2 regions of the Mechercharimyces sp. CAU 1602 genome follow, and region 2 is predicted to be linked to the other one. Evidence: predicted binding sites of a transcription regulator. Region 2 holds the regulator's gene; the other holds the start of a gene.

Region 1 (8,198 bases), on a different contig from region 2:
CCTCGACTTTATGTTGACCAACCATGAGATTGATTTTTCGATGCTAAAACAACATGCTGTCCATGAGGCGATGGATATAAATCATGGGGCAATCTTACCCAACTCTATCTTCTCATTCGCATTTGAGGTATTGACAGATCGATCGTATATTCCTGTGACCGATATTCACCACCAGTTTATAGGGGTATTGACGCGTAAAGCAGTGATGCAACAAGTAACCGATTACTTTCAGAAAGAGTTCTTGCGAGCGGTTACTGGATCGGAGGTATCTCACAAAGTGACGGGGTCGTCGTTATAAAGCGACCCCAGGTGAGGATTAAAGGGCTAAAGCAGAAACAGACTAGGGTGAATGCTTGAGATTTTTTAAGGGATGGTCGGAAAGTGGGTGCAGTAGGGGATGGATAATGGTCGAGATATTCATTTAGTTGTTATCACAGGTATGTCAGGTGCAGGTAAAACAGTTGCCGTGCAAAGTCTTGAGGATATCGGCTTCTTTTGTATCGATAATTTACCATCGGTATTACTGCCTAAGTTTGTCGATTTGATAGAGCAATCTGGGGGACAATTACGTCGGGCCGCTCTGGTTATCGATATGCGTGGGCGCGATTTTTTCTCATCCTTACTTGAGACGTTGGACACTTTAGGTGGGCATGAGGGAATCAAGTATCACATCCTCTTTCTCGACGCAGATGATGCTTCACTCGTTGCTCGCTACAAAGAAACGAGGAGACTTCATCCTCTTTCACCTGATGGGACGCCGTTAGAAGGGATTAATCGAGAACGCAAGTTACTGGATGAAATTAAAGGGAGAGCAGACTCTGTGATAGACACGAGTCGGTTAAAGCCGGTAGCCCTAAAGGAGAAGCTGGTAAAACAATTTAGCCAGGAACCATCGCAACTTTCGGTTACATTTCTTTCCTTTGGTTTTAAACACGGGTTGCCACTAGATGTAGACTTGGTATTTGATGTTCGGTTTTTGCCCAATCCTCATTATGTGCACTCCTTGCGCCCTCACACGGGACAAGATGAGGAAGTGTACGAATATGTGATGAAGTGGCCAGAGACGCAACAGTTTATCGCGAAGTTAGAGGATTTACTATCGTTTCTCCTACCTCATTATCTCCGTGAAGGGAAATCGCAATTGGTTGTAGGGATTGGTTGTACAGGTGGTCAGCATCGCTCGGTTGCTATTGCTGAATACCTTTATCGCCACTTTAATGAGAAACAGCGATGTCAAGTATCCCATCGGGATGCGAAAAAGGGTCAGCAGTAAAGAGAGGTGTTGGAGATGGGAGGAGAGCGCCAGCCACATGTGGTAGTGATCGGTGGCGGAACAGGGTTGGGTGTGTTGCTACGAGGGATGAAGCACCACCCCCTGGAACTGACAGCCATCGTCACCGTCGCTGATGATGGTGGTAGCTCCGGGAGGTTGCGTACTGATTTACAGATGCCTCCACCAGGAGATATTCGCAATGTTTTGCTTGCATTGGCCGACGCAGAACCATTACTAAAATCTATATTTGAGTACCGTTTTCAAAATGGAGATGGATTGCGTGGTCATGCCGTAGGAAATTTGATTTTAGCAGCGATGAAAGATATTACGGGGGATTTTACACAAGCGATAAAAGAGCTGAGTCGAGTGCTGGCGGTGAGAGGACGTGTATTGCCAGCAAGTGAACAAGATGTTGTTTTAGTTGCAGAAATGACAGATGGAACGATTGTGCGCGGGGAATCGCAGATTCCAAAGTCAGGCAAAAAAATTCGTAAAGTTTATCTGGAGCCACCCAATCCTCGTCCGCTAGAAGAGGCGATTCAGGCAATAGAAGATGCTGATTTAATTGTGATTGGACCAGGGAGTTTGTATACCAGTGTTATTCCTAATCTCTTAGTAAAAGGAATGGCGGAGGCGATTCGCAGCAGTCGTGCAGAGAAAGTCTACATTGGGAATGTGATGACCCAACCTGGTGAAACCTGTGGGTATACAGCGCACGATCATTTAGCCGTGATCGAACAACATATGGGTGGAAGAATTATTGATACAGTCCTCCTCAATAGTGAAATTCCCGAAGTTTCGATTTTAAAACCGTATGCAGAGGAAGGATCCGAACCTGTCTTTCCTGATTGCGAGCGTTTAATAGAGAGTGGCTACCACGTGATTGCGGATAATTTTATTCAATATCAAGATCAGGTGATTAGGCATAATGCTCAGCGTTTAAGTCAACATCTCTTACGAATTGTGCGAGCTTAAAAATTAATATGGTGGATGGAAGAGAGTAGGAATGAGTGATGTCCTTTACGGGTAGGATGAAAAACGAACTGAGTCGCATCGATGTAAAACCCTCTAGTGCACGTGCTGAACTCTCAGCAATTGTGCGTATTGTAGGTTCGCTTTCTATCTACGATAAGCGTCCAGTGCTGGACCTTCATACTGAAAATGCCTCGATTGCACGCAGGATCTTCAGCCTCTTTAAACTGTTGTATGCGGTTCAACCTGAAGTAATGGTGCGGAAAAAAGCGCGTTTAAAGAAAAATAATGTGTATATTATACGTGTGCTTGACAAAACAGAGTCGATCTTAGAGCATTTATGTATTATGAGAGTCGGGCTTCATCGCATCGAAGGTATCTCTTCGGAGTTGATTGGAGAGGAGTATTGTCGTCGCTCCTATCTTCGAGGTGCTTTTTTAGCAGGAGGATCGGTCAATAATCCTGATAGTGGATCGTATCACTTAGAAATTATCTCAACTTATCATGATCATGCTGAACATCTGTGCGAGTTGTTACAAAAATATCACCTGCATGCAAAACTGATTGAGCGTAAGAAAGGATATGTGGTTTACTTAAAGGAAGCAGATAAAATAGGTGAACTCCTCAACCTGATGGGTGCGCACCAATCACTTCTTCATTTTGAAGATGTTCGCATCATGAAAGATATGCGCAACTCGGTAAATCGCCTCGTTAATTGTGAAACAGCTAATCTAAACAAGACGATTCAGGCTAGTATGCGCCAGGTGGAAAATATTAGACTGATCGAAGCGGAGATGGGACTAGAAGAACTTCCGGAGCGATTGCGGGAAGTAGCAGAAGCACGTATTCGCTACCCTGATGTAAGCCTAACTGAATTAGGGCAACTATTACCTGGGGAAGTAAGTAAATCGGCCGTCAATCATCGTCTCCGCAAAATTAATGAATTGGCTCATCGGATTCGTAAAATGTCAGGTGAGGATGAAACTTCATAAATGATTAAATGGGGACAGGAAGGGGGAGCGCAAGATGACAGAAAAAGAAGTAGTGATTCGCTTAGATACGGGGTTACACGCTCGTCCAGCGGCGCGCTTTGTACAAGAAGCTAATAAATTTGCGGCAGAAATTTTTGTTTCGAAAGACGGAAAGAAAGTAAATGCAAAAAGCATCATGGGAATTATGAGTTTGGCGGTTGCCAAAGGGGCTGCGATGACCATCATTGCAGATGGCACAGACGAAGAGGAAGCGGTTCGCCGTCTAGAGAATTTGATTAGTCGGGAGAGCTTAAAATAGTGAAGTCCCTTTCTCCAGCTGCCATATCATGGTGGCTTTTTCGTATCTTTGTGAGCAGATCCCTGTAGGTGTGTGCTTTTTAGGAAGTGTCTCTTCTCTATGGAGGAACATTTCCTACGATTTACTGGACAGTCTTTATACTTCTGGATATATTATTAACAGAGTGATTGAGGCTCTTGTAAATTGTCACCTTCCACAGCTTTTCTGTGTGATAAACGACAAGTAATCTGTAGTAGAAAATTTGACCGTCATTCATGATGTGTGCGAACGCGAACACGAGCACACAAATACATCAGAACATGTAGTGGCACAGGAGGCTTAGTATGGAGGGAACCCATTCTGTTACATCACTTATGGTTGTGGTGATTGTTGCATTTCTTATACCGATTGTCTTGCATCGACTAAAATTAAAATTTATTCCTGTGGTGGTTGCCGAAATTATAGCAGGGATCGTTCTGGGGCAAAGTGGGTTTCAAGTCATTCATGAAGATCAATTTCTTGAACTACTTTCTACCTTGGGGATCATCTATCTGATGTTTCTCAGTGGCTTGGAGATCGATTTTGACCTGATACAAAAAAGTAACAAAAAGAAAGATAAAAAAGCGGGTAATCCACTTATTATTAGCGTGGTTAGCTTTTTTACGATTTTATTTCTCTCTTTTGGCATGGCGTGGGGAATTCAAGCTCTCGGGTTTGTCGATGATGTCCTCTTTATGACACTGATCATCTCGACCATCTCAGTTAGTATCGCACTGCCTATATTGAAAGATAAAGGCTTTCTTGATACTACATATGGGCAAGCGATTTTATTGACGGCTGTGATCGCGGATTTCGTTACGATGCTGTTGTTAGCGATCCATATATCTTTAATACGGTCGGGAGAGAGTGTGTTTAACACTCTATGGTTATTACTGCTCTTCGTTGCATTCTTTGTTGTCTATCGTATGATTCAAATCTTTAAGCCCTTTAAATTGGTGGAAAAAATTAAATTAGAAACAATTTCGATCAGCACACGGGGTGTGTTTGCTCTGATATTGCTCTTTGTAGCCTTATCAGAAGGAGTAGGGGCAGAAAATATTTTAGGTGCCTTCTTAGCTGGGGTAATCCTGTCTCTGATGTATCCGAGCAAGCCGTTTGTAAAGCAGCTGAATGCGTTTGGCTATGGATTTCTCATTCCCATCTTCTTTGTGATGGTGGGGGCGGAGCTCGATCTAAAAGGGCTGTTACAAGAGCCTAGTGCACTGTTGATGCTCCCGATTCTCCTCTTTGCAGCTTATTTCTCGCGTGTGTTGGTGATCCTCTTATTCCGTCGATGGTTTAACATGAAGCAATCGATTGGAGCTGGGCTATTGCTAAGTTCGCAACTTAGTCTAGTGATTGCGGCGGCAGCGATTGGAATTGAGATGAAAATTATTGATGAGACGATGAATACTGCATTAGTGTTAGCAGCGGTGCTAACGACTTTGATCTCACCTATCTTATTCCAAAAGATCTTGCCAGATCGGGAAAAGGAACAGCGGCATACAGTGTCGTTAGTAGGGATTAATCTGGTTACTCTTACGTTAGCTCAAGATCTATTTGATGATAAGTATCAGGTGACGGTATATGGTTCCGACAAGTCCAACTTGGAGTCGGATAATGAACGTCCATATCCAATTGTCCAGCTACCTGTGATTGATGAAGAATCATTGGAAGCTGAAGGAGTGATAGATAGCGATATTGTTGTCTTCTTCACCAATGATGATGAGAAAAACGTTCGTTTGGCATGTTGGGCAGAAAAAGAAGGGGTAGAGCAAGTCATTGCACGGATGGAGGATAAGGCTAATCTGAAATTGCCGAAGGAGTCGGCCATTCATCTCTTCTCCTCATTTTCAGCCAATAAGACCTTGTTGCTCTCCTTGATTGAACATCCGTCGATGATAAAAATGGTATCGGATAAAGAATCTCATATGCAAGAAATACCCTTATGTAATGAGCGTTTCCATGAACGCCGCGTACGGGATTTGCCATTCTTAGGTGATACACTCATTATACGCGTTTTCCGGGGTGATGAAGTGATTTTACCTCATGGTGAGACACTTTTGTTGCTAGGGGATCGGCTAATTATTAGTGGAACACCAGAACATGTGCAACGATTGCGAGAGATGTTAAAATAAAACAGAACCCCCTCTCTTCTTATGTAGAAGAGAGGGGGTTCTGTTTTTAACAAATTATTTTGCTGCTGGCGGCCGTTCGATGACTTCATCGACCAAACCGTATTTCTTTGCTTCGTCAGCTTCGAGGAAGAAGTCGCGGTCAGTATCTTTTGCGATCTTCTCTAGCTTTTGTCCGGTTTGTTCTGCTAGAAGCTTATTAATCTTATCGCGCATGGCGAGAATGCGTTTAGCCCCAATTTCAATATCGGTCGCTTGTCCGCGTGCACCACCTAGAGGTTGGTGGATCATGACTTCACTGTTAGGAAGAGCATAACGCTTTCCTGGGGTTCCAGAAGAGAGTAGGAATGCGCCCATGGAAGCGGCCATACCAACACAGATGGTTTGCACATCACATTTGACCAAATTCATCGTATCGTAGATGGCGAAACCGGCAGTGATGGAGCCACCGGGGGAGTTGATGTATAGGTGAATATCTTTTTCAGGATCGTCTGCACTCAAAAAGAGAAGCTGTGCCACAATGGTATTGGCAACAGCATCATTAACCTCACTACCGAGAAAAATAATGCGATCTTTTAAGAGACGGGAGTAAATATCATAGGAACGTTCACCACGATTGGTTTGCTCTACTACATAAGGGACTAGATTCATGACGTAAGTTCCCTCCTTAAAGTGATTTGACAACTTAGTGTAATCATATACGAAAGGTCAACAAAGGTCAAATGTTTTTTGCCTGCCCTATCAATATATACCCAAGTACGAAAAAATACACTCTCACCTAGAAGGTGAGAGTGTATTCTGCAATAACTCTATTGGCGCGCCTACCAGGATTCGAACCTGGGCACCTGGTTCCGGAGACCAGTGCTCTATCCCCTGAGCTATAGGCGCATAAACGGTAACAATAATACCGACAAAGACCATTATATCGCATTGAATTGTGGAACGCAAGAGGAAGGAAGATAAACTGGGATGAGAAGAGAACTATTACTTGTAAAAAGAGGAACAGCCTTAACTTAGCCCCTCTCTATACCATACATATGATAAAATAAAAGATATGAAAAGAAAGTGGCATCCTTTAGCAGAACGCTCACATATAATAAAGAAATCGAAAAGCGGAGGTGAGTATCTGAAGATGACTCTCTCCATGGAGTTTGGGTTTAATCAAGAGCAGAAATTAAGCGTAACCATGACACCGCAGTTGCGGCAGGCACTTCATATTTTACAATTACCGGCATATGAGCTGCTCACCTTTCTGCAAGAAAAAATCATAGAGAACCCATTACTGGAATCCGAAGAACAGATAACGCCTACTGAACGGGAAATGGAAGCGTGGGCAAAGTTACAAAGTGAACGAGGAACAGCCTCCGTTCATATAGGAAATGAAAAGGAACATGTACTTGAGCGCCTCTCCTCTGCTGGGGACACATTAATGGTGGCTTTAGAAGCACAGTTGCGCGAATTAACATTAACTGCATATGAATACAAGGTCTGCCTCTATCTAGCGGGTAATCTGGATGAAAAAGGATATTTACAAGTGGAAGATGAAGCAATATGTAAGCGCTTTCATTTAAGTCGAGATGAATATGAAAATTGCATAACGATCGTTCAATCACTAGATCCGGCGGGCGTGGGTGCTCGATCCTTGGCGGAGTGTCTTGAGTTGCAGCTTCTTCGCCAGAATAAGGGTGAGGAAGCGAGGGAGGTTGCACTTGCCATTGTAAAAGATCATCTACATGATTTGGCGGCTCATCGACTCAAAAAGATTGCGACTGCACTCTCTGTTAAGTTGTTGTGTGTGCAACGAGCGCTAGACCTAATTTTGAAGTTGGATCCAAGACCGGGCGCGGTTTATGTGTCTGAGCCGGCACGATACCTTTTACCGGATGTTATAGTGGATTGGCAGGAAGGAGCGTATGAGGTTTCTATACATGATCCTTATATTCCACGCCTGCGCCTGAGTCCATATTATCATCAACTGATGCATCGGAAGGATGAAGGAGAAGGAGCAGCTCAGGCGACACGTTATTTAGAGAAACGGTTTCAAGCAGCCAAATGGTTAATTAAAAATGTGGAGCAACGTCGCTTAACCATGTATCGAGTGAGTGATTGCATCGTGCGAAGGCAGCGTGATTTCTTTGAAAATGGGAAAGGATTAATCAAGCCACTCACTTTACAACAAGTGGCAGATGAACTTTCACTGCATGAATCGACCGTGAGTCGAGCGACCCAACATAAGTATATGCAAACGCCTTATGGAATCTTTCCTTTTCGTTTTTTCTTCCAGACCAAAGTGACGACGCATGTGGGTGAAAATACTTCCACGTATCAAGTAAAAAGGTTGATTAACACGTTGATTGTGGAAGAAGATAAAGAAAAGCCGCTTTCCGATCAAAAAATATCTCAAGTGTTAATGGAGCGTGGGATTCGCATCTCGCGCCGGACAGTAGCCAAATATCGTGAGGAGATGAAAATTGCAGCTTCTACCCATAGACGACGCTATGTTTAAAGGT
Region 2 (8,198 bases):
GGGTTTCCAAGGGTGAGTAAATCTTGTTTTTTGGAATCCCGAGTCGTTCTAAGATGGCGAGTGCTTTCTCTTCTCCTTCTTTTACAGGGAGTCCATATAAGCGAGCAGCGTAACGCAGGTTTTCTACTGCCGATAACTTTTTAAAAAAGGAAGCTTCCACTGAGACGCGGTTGATGAATGGACGAATATCAGCGGCTTGCTTGATCACGTCTTTACCGAAGACAGTAATGCGACCCTCATCGGGATGAAGCAGAGTAGAGATGAGTCGAATCAAAGTCGATTTACCGGAGCCGTTTTGCCCGAGTAAGCCAAAAATTTCTCCTCGATGAATGGAGAAGGAGACATGGTCAACTGCATTAACCACTTTGCGCTCTCCTCGAAAAAAGTTTTGCCACGATCGAGTTCCTGTTTCATATTCGACAAATTGTTTACAAACGTTTTCACAATGAATGGCCGTCTGTTCCTCTAAGAATGGAGGATGAACAGGAAGTGACGCTGGTGGAGGTGTTTTTACACTTATTGCTTCTGACATATTATCACCCTTTCGTATGAGAGTAGTGAATTCTCCACCTGAGCAGGAAGCACGTTCCATACGGACAGGCGTGCGGATGGAACGCGAACACCGCCAGGGGAGATTCATTTACACGTCATTGTACATGGTTTGACTTTAGTTAGAATTACTGTTTTTTAACTAGGATAAAAGGTCCCCAAGACAATCCATATACTGTAGTGGATTGCTGATCCTGCTTAAGTACCCCTGATATTCGGTGAAAAAGAGAGGGGCGCCATTTTTTAGCAGATGAGAATTCAGCTTTTAGCTCCGCTTGTTTCATTTTTACCAGTTGTTCAAGTTCATAATGGGTATGTTGCATCTTGTATTCCTCCTTGGTTGTAAGCAAAAAGCCACAGGTCTGATGCGACCCATGGCTTTGTATACCTTGATTCAGGCATAAAAAGCCACAGGTCGCGTTAACGACCTGTGGCGAAAGTGAATGCGTTTATAATTTAACGCGATTCAAGCCCGTCGAAGTCGTCGACCACGAGATACACGAATCCCTCGTGCGAAGGTGATGATTGCAAGTGCAGACAGACGAATGCCTTGAGTGATTGCGTCATGGGCAACGGCAGCCACACGTGCTCTACGTGTTACGATCAATTGTGCATAGTTAGACACAGAAGTTCCTTGTGCGGAAACAGGGTGTGTAATTGCAGACTGACCGAACGGTTGTAAAGCATTACATGGTGCTACGGTAGACAGACGAATCCCTTGTAGGGTGACGTTGTGTGCAACAGCAATGTGTCCAGGGGTGAACGTGTGTATAGGTTTCATCATGGTCAACGACCTCCTTTCCTTTTTTGGAATGTTTATCAATCCTCCTCACTATACAACGAGGATTAAGAAGAGTCAACAACTTTTTTGAAAATTATTCAATTAAATTGAAAAGGATAGGGGTACGAGCGGAGCTGGGCGAGTGGGTGAGTGTTACATTTATCTCGATTTTCGTGATATGATACGTAAAAGAGAATAATATGAATTGTGGATGGATCATATGAAGATATTGATAGGATTGCGAGGGATTATGAATGAGCCAACACGACAGTCAAGAGCAGGATTGGAGTAAGAGTACAGTAAAAGGCGCTGAAGAGATTACCTTTAATACAGAAGAGCCCGAAGAGGAGCTTGTGGCAAGTGATCAGAGGGGAGTGGGCAGTTTAAACTTTACTCCACAGCCCGAAGGGGAGGATCGGTTGCATATTGAAGAAGTAGAGGAAGAGGTGCGATTGGAAGAGCCAGTAAAAGCAGCTGCAGTACCTGCGTTTCAATCTTTCTCTGATGGGGTAAAGACAAAGGAACATCAAAGTGTGCGTCCTGAGCCCGAGATAGAGAAGCCTAAACGAAATCCACGTCCTCATCTATCACAGCGTATCAAGGAGTTTGAAGCAGAGCGTCTCTGGCGGGATAAGCGGATGAAGCAGAATCGTCAGTTTGTTGTGGAGGAGCTTCCCCCTGAACTGAAAAAGAGAATTCAACGTGTGATGTCAGAGAAAAAGATTTCATTTAATAACTTTGTTCTCTCGGCGTTAGAAGAGGCATGTAAGCAGGACGAGTTAGATAAGGTGCGTCGTCGTGGATTAGCAGAGGGTGAGGATGCTCTTCTGATCGAAGATCCAGAGTTGGGTGTATTGCGTTGTTTCCCTGCCGACTTCTTCACTCCACAAGAATTAGAGGATCTGCCATTTATCGAGGGTAAATATTATGTGAAGCGTTGGACGAAGACAGAAGATGGTTGGCAGCAAGTGAATAAGGGTTACTTTGAAGCATTAGATGATCAAGATCCCCCTTATATTCAAGTAGTAGATAACCAAACCGTTGGCGAGTGGATGGTATATCCCTTTACTTTCTTTGAAGATGGCTGGCGGTGGGGAATCTACGACTATCATGTGGTGATTGAAGTAGTGGGACGCGATGGCGGCAAGGAGGGACTCCTTCTCGATGTGTACGTCAATAACGATCTGATCGAGTCGGTGAATAATCCGCAAGAAGTTCACGATATTATTGTGCAACACTCCTAAACAGAGGATCAATTAACAGGCATGTTATCATGCGTTTCCGTCGGGGGCAGGTCTCCGGCGGTTTTTATATAGTTGTCCACAAAATCTGTGGATAACTTCTGTGGATAACCATATACTCATAGGTGAAATTGAGCAGAATGGTCGGGTAGAGAAAAAGTTGAGCGAAAAGAAAATAGTTTTTTCTTATTGCTGCATAAACTTACCAATGAAGTGGGAGAGTGTAGATCAACATGAACATAGTGAAGCCAGCTATTATTTTTGATATGGATGGAACCTTATTTCAGACAGAAACCATAGCTATCCCTGCCTTTCGAAATATGTTCACACGTTTGCAGGAAGCGGGAATGTTGGGGGAAATAGAGATTTCAGATCGTCAAATTGAATCTGTTTTTGGGATGACGATCGATCAGATATGGGATGAACTGTTACCACATACGGATGAATTGCTACGAAAAGTGGCAGATCAGTGGCTGCTGGAAGAAGAATTAGCCTTACTGGAAGCGGGAGCGGGGGCTTTGTATCCAGGTGTGAAAGAGACACTTGCCACCTTGGTGGAAAAGAAGTGGCCGCTCTTTATTGCCAGCAATGGAATTAAGCCGTATGTGGAAGGGATCGTGCGTTATTATGAACTCTCTCCATTATTTCAAGGAATTTATACGGGTGGAGATAGTGATGTAGCTAATAAAGCGGAACTCGTTCATCGCTTGTGTGTAGCTAATGGTGTCAGTGGGGGATACATGGTGGGTGATCGCTATTCCGATGTGGAAGCAGGGAGGGCAAATCAGCAGACTGTGATTGGCTGTAACTATGAGGGCTTTCCTTACTTTGGCGACGAAGCGGAGTTGGCGGATGCTGACTATATTATTCCTTCATTTCATTCGATCCTGTCGCTCTTGCCGGAGTGAGAAGAGCAGATTGATCGTAAGTTTGGATAGACGAAACTAAAGAAAAGGAGGAGAGAATTTTGAGTGCAATTTGGACGATTACCACGATGGAGATGATATGGCGCTTGGTGTTAGCAGTGGTTCTTGGTGGAGCGATCGGATGGCAACGAGAACATAATAATCATCCAGCCGGTTTGCGAACGCATATACTCGTTAGTCTCGGGGCTGCTTTAATTATGCTTTTATCTATCTATGGCTTCAGTGATTTTGTAAATGAACCCGAAGTGCAGTTTGATCCTGCTCGTATTGCGGCCCAAGTAGTAAGCGGAATTGGTTTTCTGGGTGCGGGCACGATTATGCGCCATGGTGTTACGGTGACCGGACTTACGACAGCAGCCTCTCTGTGGGTTGTGGCGGGGATTGGATTAGCGATTGGTGCAGGGTTTTTGTGGGGCGCCATAATTACGACGACGCTCGCGCTGGTTAGTCTTGAGTTTTTAAATAAAGCGGAGGCATTATGGATACGCGAGCAGCGACTTCACATCTTGCGCATTCGAGTGACTAATCGTCCGGGAGTGCTTAAGGAGATGTCATCTTTTTTAGAAGAGATGAATGTAAACGTCCGGAAAGTAAAAGTAGCTGAAGAGACGCAGCGTGGGACGATTGATGTAACGTTTACGATGCGTCTGACTGAAGGAGAACATCATGTGATCGACTTGATGGAAGAGATTCGCATGGTAGAAGGTGTGGTGCGGGTATATTCAGAATGAGTGAATGAAATAGGGGGGAGTGCGGAAAAATGTAAAAAAAGTCCGTGCTCCTCTTGCTTTTTGGAGAAAGAGGAGTATAATAAGTTTAAAGGTCAAAGATAGTCAAAGTCAATTGGAGGGTGTGACATGTCGAGTATCTCAGACATCATTGAACGCCACCTCCTTGAAATAATGGGTGCGAGCAAGGAAGGAACCATCGAAATCAAACGAAGTGAGGTAGCTGAGTTGTTTCAATGCGTTCCCTCACAGATTAATTACGTGATTTCCACACGATTTACGGTAGAAAAGGGATACTTGGTAGAGAGCAAACGAGGTGGCGGTGGTTACATTCGCATTTGTAAAGCGAAAACTTCTTCTGATCAAGCCTTGTTTGATATTTTGATGCGCCACATCGGTCCCAGTTGTAATCAAGCAAAAGGGGTGGGTGTGATTGAGCGTATGGTGCAGGAGGGACTGATGAAGGAACGTGAAGCCCTCTTGATGAAGAATATGATATCCCGGCATGTGCTGGAGCTTCCGATTCCAGTACGAGACCAGATTCGTGCACGTATGCTGAGAGCGATGGTAGCTACCTTGTTTTCCGGGAAAGGAGAGTAAGATCATGCAGTGTAAACAGTGCGGAATGCGACCTGCTACCCTTCACTATACCAAGATTATCAATGGTGAAAAAACAGAGACACATCTGTGTGAAGTGTGTGCAGAAGAACGAGGGGAGCAGATTCCTGGGCTGGAATCAGGTTTTTCTATCCATAACTTAATGTCTGGTTTATTAAATTTAGATTTGGGTACGAGTGAGCAAGCAGGTGTCATCAAAAGTGAAACCACTCTACGTTGCCCAACGTGTGGCTTAACGTATCGCCAGTTTAGTAAGATTGGTCGTTTTGGTTGTAGCCATTGTTACGAAACGTTTGGTGAGATGTTGCCATCTGTGTTCCGTCGCATACACGGTCATACCACTCATCGCGGAAAAGTACCAGAGCGCGCAGGAGGAAAGTTGAAAGTAAGGCGGCAGATGGAACAGTTGAAGCGAGAAATGGAAGAGGCGGTACGCGGTGAAGCTTTTGAAAAAGCTGCACAGATCAGGGATCAGATACGGACATTACAACAGCAACTAGATGAGTAGAAGGAGGGAGTAGTATGTCTTTTCAACGGTTTGTCGATGAAGCAGTAAGCGAATGGATGCGTGGAAAAGGGCCAAAATCCGATATCGTGATCTCCAGTCGCGTTCGAATTGCCCGTAACTTGCAAGATTATCCATTCCCTCTACTCGCAACTGGAGAACAAGCAGAAGAGGTACTCTCTCATATAGAGCAGACGATTAAGGAAGCGGAAGAGGATGCTCCTTTTGATCATCCGGAAGTGATTCGCATGGAACAACTAAGCGAGTTGGAGAAGAGGGTACTGGTTGAGAAACACCTTATCAGTCCTCACCTTGCGGAGGAGTCCTCACATGGTGGCGTTGTGTTGAGCGGGGATGAGTCGGTAAGCATGATGGTGAATGAAGAAGATCACTTACGTATTCAGTGCTTATTCCCAGGTTTTCAATTGGATCAAGCGTGGGAAATAGCTGATCGAATTGATAACTGGTTCGAAAAACGGGTTACGTACGCTTTTCATGAGAAGAGTGGATATTTGACGAGTTGTCCGACGAATGTGGGCACAGGTGTCCGTATTTCGGTGATGCTGCACTTACCAGCTCTAGCGTTAACGCAACAACTTCCTCGGTTATTGCAAGCAGCAAATCAGGTGGGGCTAGCGGTAAGGGGAATATATGGAGAGGGTAGCGAGGCGTTAGGAAATTTATATCAAGTATCTAACCAGGTTACTCTAGGGCATACCGAAGCAGAGATTATCGAGAAGCTACAAGGGGTCGTCAATCAGATGATCGAGCAGGAGCAACGGGCGCGCAAACGTTTGTTAGAAGCTCGCGCAATCCAGCTAGAGGATCGTGTCTATCGTTCCTATGGTTTGTTGCAGCATGCTAGAGTGATGGATTCGAAAGAGGCGATGCAGCGCTTATCTGATATACGCCTTGGTATCGATCTCGGTTTAATCTCTCATTTGCAGGGAACAATAATGAATGAACTGATGGTAATGACGCAGCCAGGTTTTTTGCAACAACACGCTGGGGAAGCACTCGATCCAGAGGAACGAGATGTGCGTCGCGCGATGATTATACGTGAACGTTTATCTATTGCGCAGGCGTAGCGCGTGATCTTAAAGTGACAAAAGTAGTAGACAAATATAAATAGTGAGGTGTTACTCCATGATGTTTGGTCGGTTTACCGAACGTGCACAAAAAGTATTGGCACTTGCACAAGAAGAAGCGGCGCGTCTGGGACATAGTAATATTGGCACCGAGCATATTCTATTAGGTTTAGTTCGTGAGGGAGAAGGAATTGCTGCAAAAGCGATTGTTAACTTAGGACTAGGCTTGGAGAAGATCCAGAATGAAGTGGAATCGCTCATCGGTCGAGGACAAGGTGAAACAAGTAGTATTGCGTATACTCCACGTGCGAAAAAAGTGATTGAATTGTCGATGGATGAAGCGCGTAAGTTGGGGCATACGTATGTCGGTACCGAGCATCTTCTGTTGGGATTAATACGAGAAGGTGAAGGGGTAGCTGCACGCGTATTGAACAACTTGGGTGTAAGTTTAAATAAGGCACGTCAACAAGTATTGCAGCTCTTAGGCAACAGCGAAGCGATGACAAGCAATCATCAAGCGGGGGCAAGTGCGAATACGCCAACATTGGATAGCTTGGCTCGAGATTTGACAGTTGTAGCAAAAGAGGGCAACTTGGATCCTGTAATCGGTCGCAGTAAAGAGATTGAGCGCGTGGTTCAAGTTCTCTCACGGCGGACAAAAAACAATCCGGTTCTCATCGGTGAGCCTGGGGTAGGGAAGACGGCGATCGCTGAAGGATTGGCGCAACGGATTGTGGATGGAGAGATACCTGAGACACTGCGTGGAAAGCGTGTGATGACTCTTGATATGGGTACGGTTGTAGCAGGAACCAAGTACCGGGGTGAGTTTGAGGATCGTCTAAAAAAAGTGATGGATGAGATCCGGCAAGCTGGCAATATCATTCTCTTTATCGATGAATTGCATACGTTGATCGGAGCAGGTGGTGCAGAAGGGGCCATTGATGCCTCTAACATCTTAAAACCCGCACTGGCACGTGGAGAACTGCAGTGTGTGGGGGCAACAACATTAGATGAATATCGTAAGCATATTGAAAAAGATGCGGCATTGGAGCGTCGCTTCCAACCGATTACGGTGGATGAACCTACACCGGATGAAGCCATTCAGATATTAGAAGGGTTACGCGATCGCTATGAGGCGCATCATCGTGTAAAGATTACCGATGAAGCGATTAAGCAAGCAGTTAAGTTATCAGATCGCTATATTACGGATCGCTTTTTACCTGATAAGGCGATCGACCTTGTCGATGAAGCGGGGTCACGGGTGCGCTTGCGCTCGTTTACCGTACCTCCAGATCTGAAAGCACTGGAACAACGCTTAGAGGGCGTGAAGAAGGAAAAAGATGCGGCGGTTCAAAGTCAAGAATTTGAGAAAGCGGCGTCCTTGCGTGATAACGAGCAGAAGTTGCGTGAAGAGCTGGAAACGACGCATAATCAGTGGAAAGAAGATCAAGGGAAGACGGATTCCGAGGTAACAGCTGAAGACATTGGTGAAGTTGTAGCCAGTTGGACTGGAATTCCGGTCCGCAAGCTGGCAGAAGAAGAGTCGGAGCGTCTGCTCAAATTGGAGGAAGTATTGCATAATCGCGTGATCGGACAAGAGGAAGCGGTAAAAACCGTCTCCCGTGCTGTGCGCCGTGCACGTGCAGGTTTAAAAGATCCGAAGCGTCCGATAGGTTCCTTTATTTTCTTAGGTCCGACAGGTGTAGGGAAAACCGAGCTGGCTCGTGCGTTAGCTCATTCCCTCTTCGGTGATGATGATGCG

What was found. The regulator CtsR, encoded in region 2, represses protease genes until heat stress. The targets are predictions, from matches to a motif close to ATGGTCAATAAAGGTCAAACA.
Region 1: clpP (ATP-dependent Clp endopeptidase proteolytic subunit ClpP) is a predicted target of CtsR. The motif match lies at 6,393-6,413, and genes of this name have one in related genera.

What each region holds. Positions count from the first base shown of each region.
Region 1 is NZ_JANTPT010000002.1:116,323-124,520, reverse strand. Features, by position in the region: gene NXZ84_RS11685 (CBS domain-containing protein) at 1-298, shown strand, start outside; gene rapZ (RNase adapter RapZ) at 398-1,273, shown strand; gene NXZ84_RS11675 (gluconeogenesis factor YvcK family protein) at 1,289-2,248, shown strand; gene whiA (DNA-binding protein WhiA) at 2,287-3,237, shown strand; gene NXZ84_RS11665 (HPr family phosphocarrier protein) at 3,272-3,535, shown strand; gene NXZ84_RS11660 (monovalent cation:proton antiporter family protein) at 3,859-5,691, shown strand; gene clpP (ATP-dependent Clp endopeptidase proteolytic subunit ClpP) at 5,746-6,339, opposite strand; tRNA gene NXZ84_RS11650 (tRNA-Arg) at 6,502-6,576, opposite strand; gene rpoN (RNA polymerase factor sigma-54) at 6,833-8,194, shown strand.
Region 2 is NZ_JANTPT010000003.1:118,850-127,047, forward strand. Features, by position in the region: gene NXZ84_RS13105 (ABC transporter ATP-binding protein) at 1-532, opposite strand, end outside; gene NXZ84_RS13110 (hypothetical protein) at 678-872, opposite strand; gene NXZ84_RS13115 (hypothetical protein) at 1,016-1,333, opposite strand; gene NXZ84_RS13120 (hypothetical protein) at 1,585-2,574, shown strand; gene NXZ84_RS13125 (HAD family hydrolase) at 2,805-3,479, shown strand; gene NXZ84_RS13130 (MgtC/SapB family protein) at 3,539-4,228, shown strand; gene NXZ84_RS13135 (CtsR family transcriptional regulator) at 4,355-4,825, shown strand; gene mcsA (protein-arginine kinase activator protein McsA) at 4,830-5,351, shown strand; gene mcsB (protein-arginine kinase McsB) at 5,366-6,436, shown strand; gene NXZ84_RS13150 (ATP-dependent Clp protease ATP-binding subunit) at 6,495-8,198, shown strand, end outside.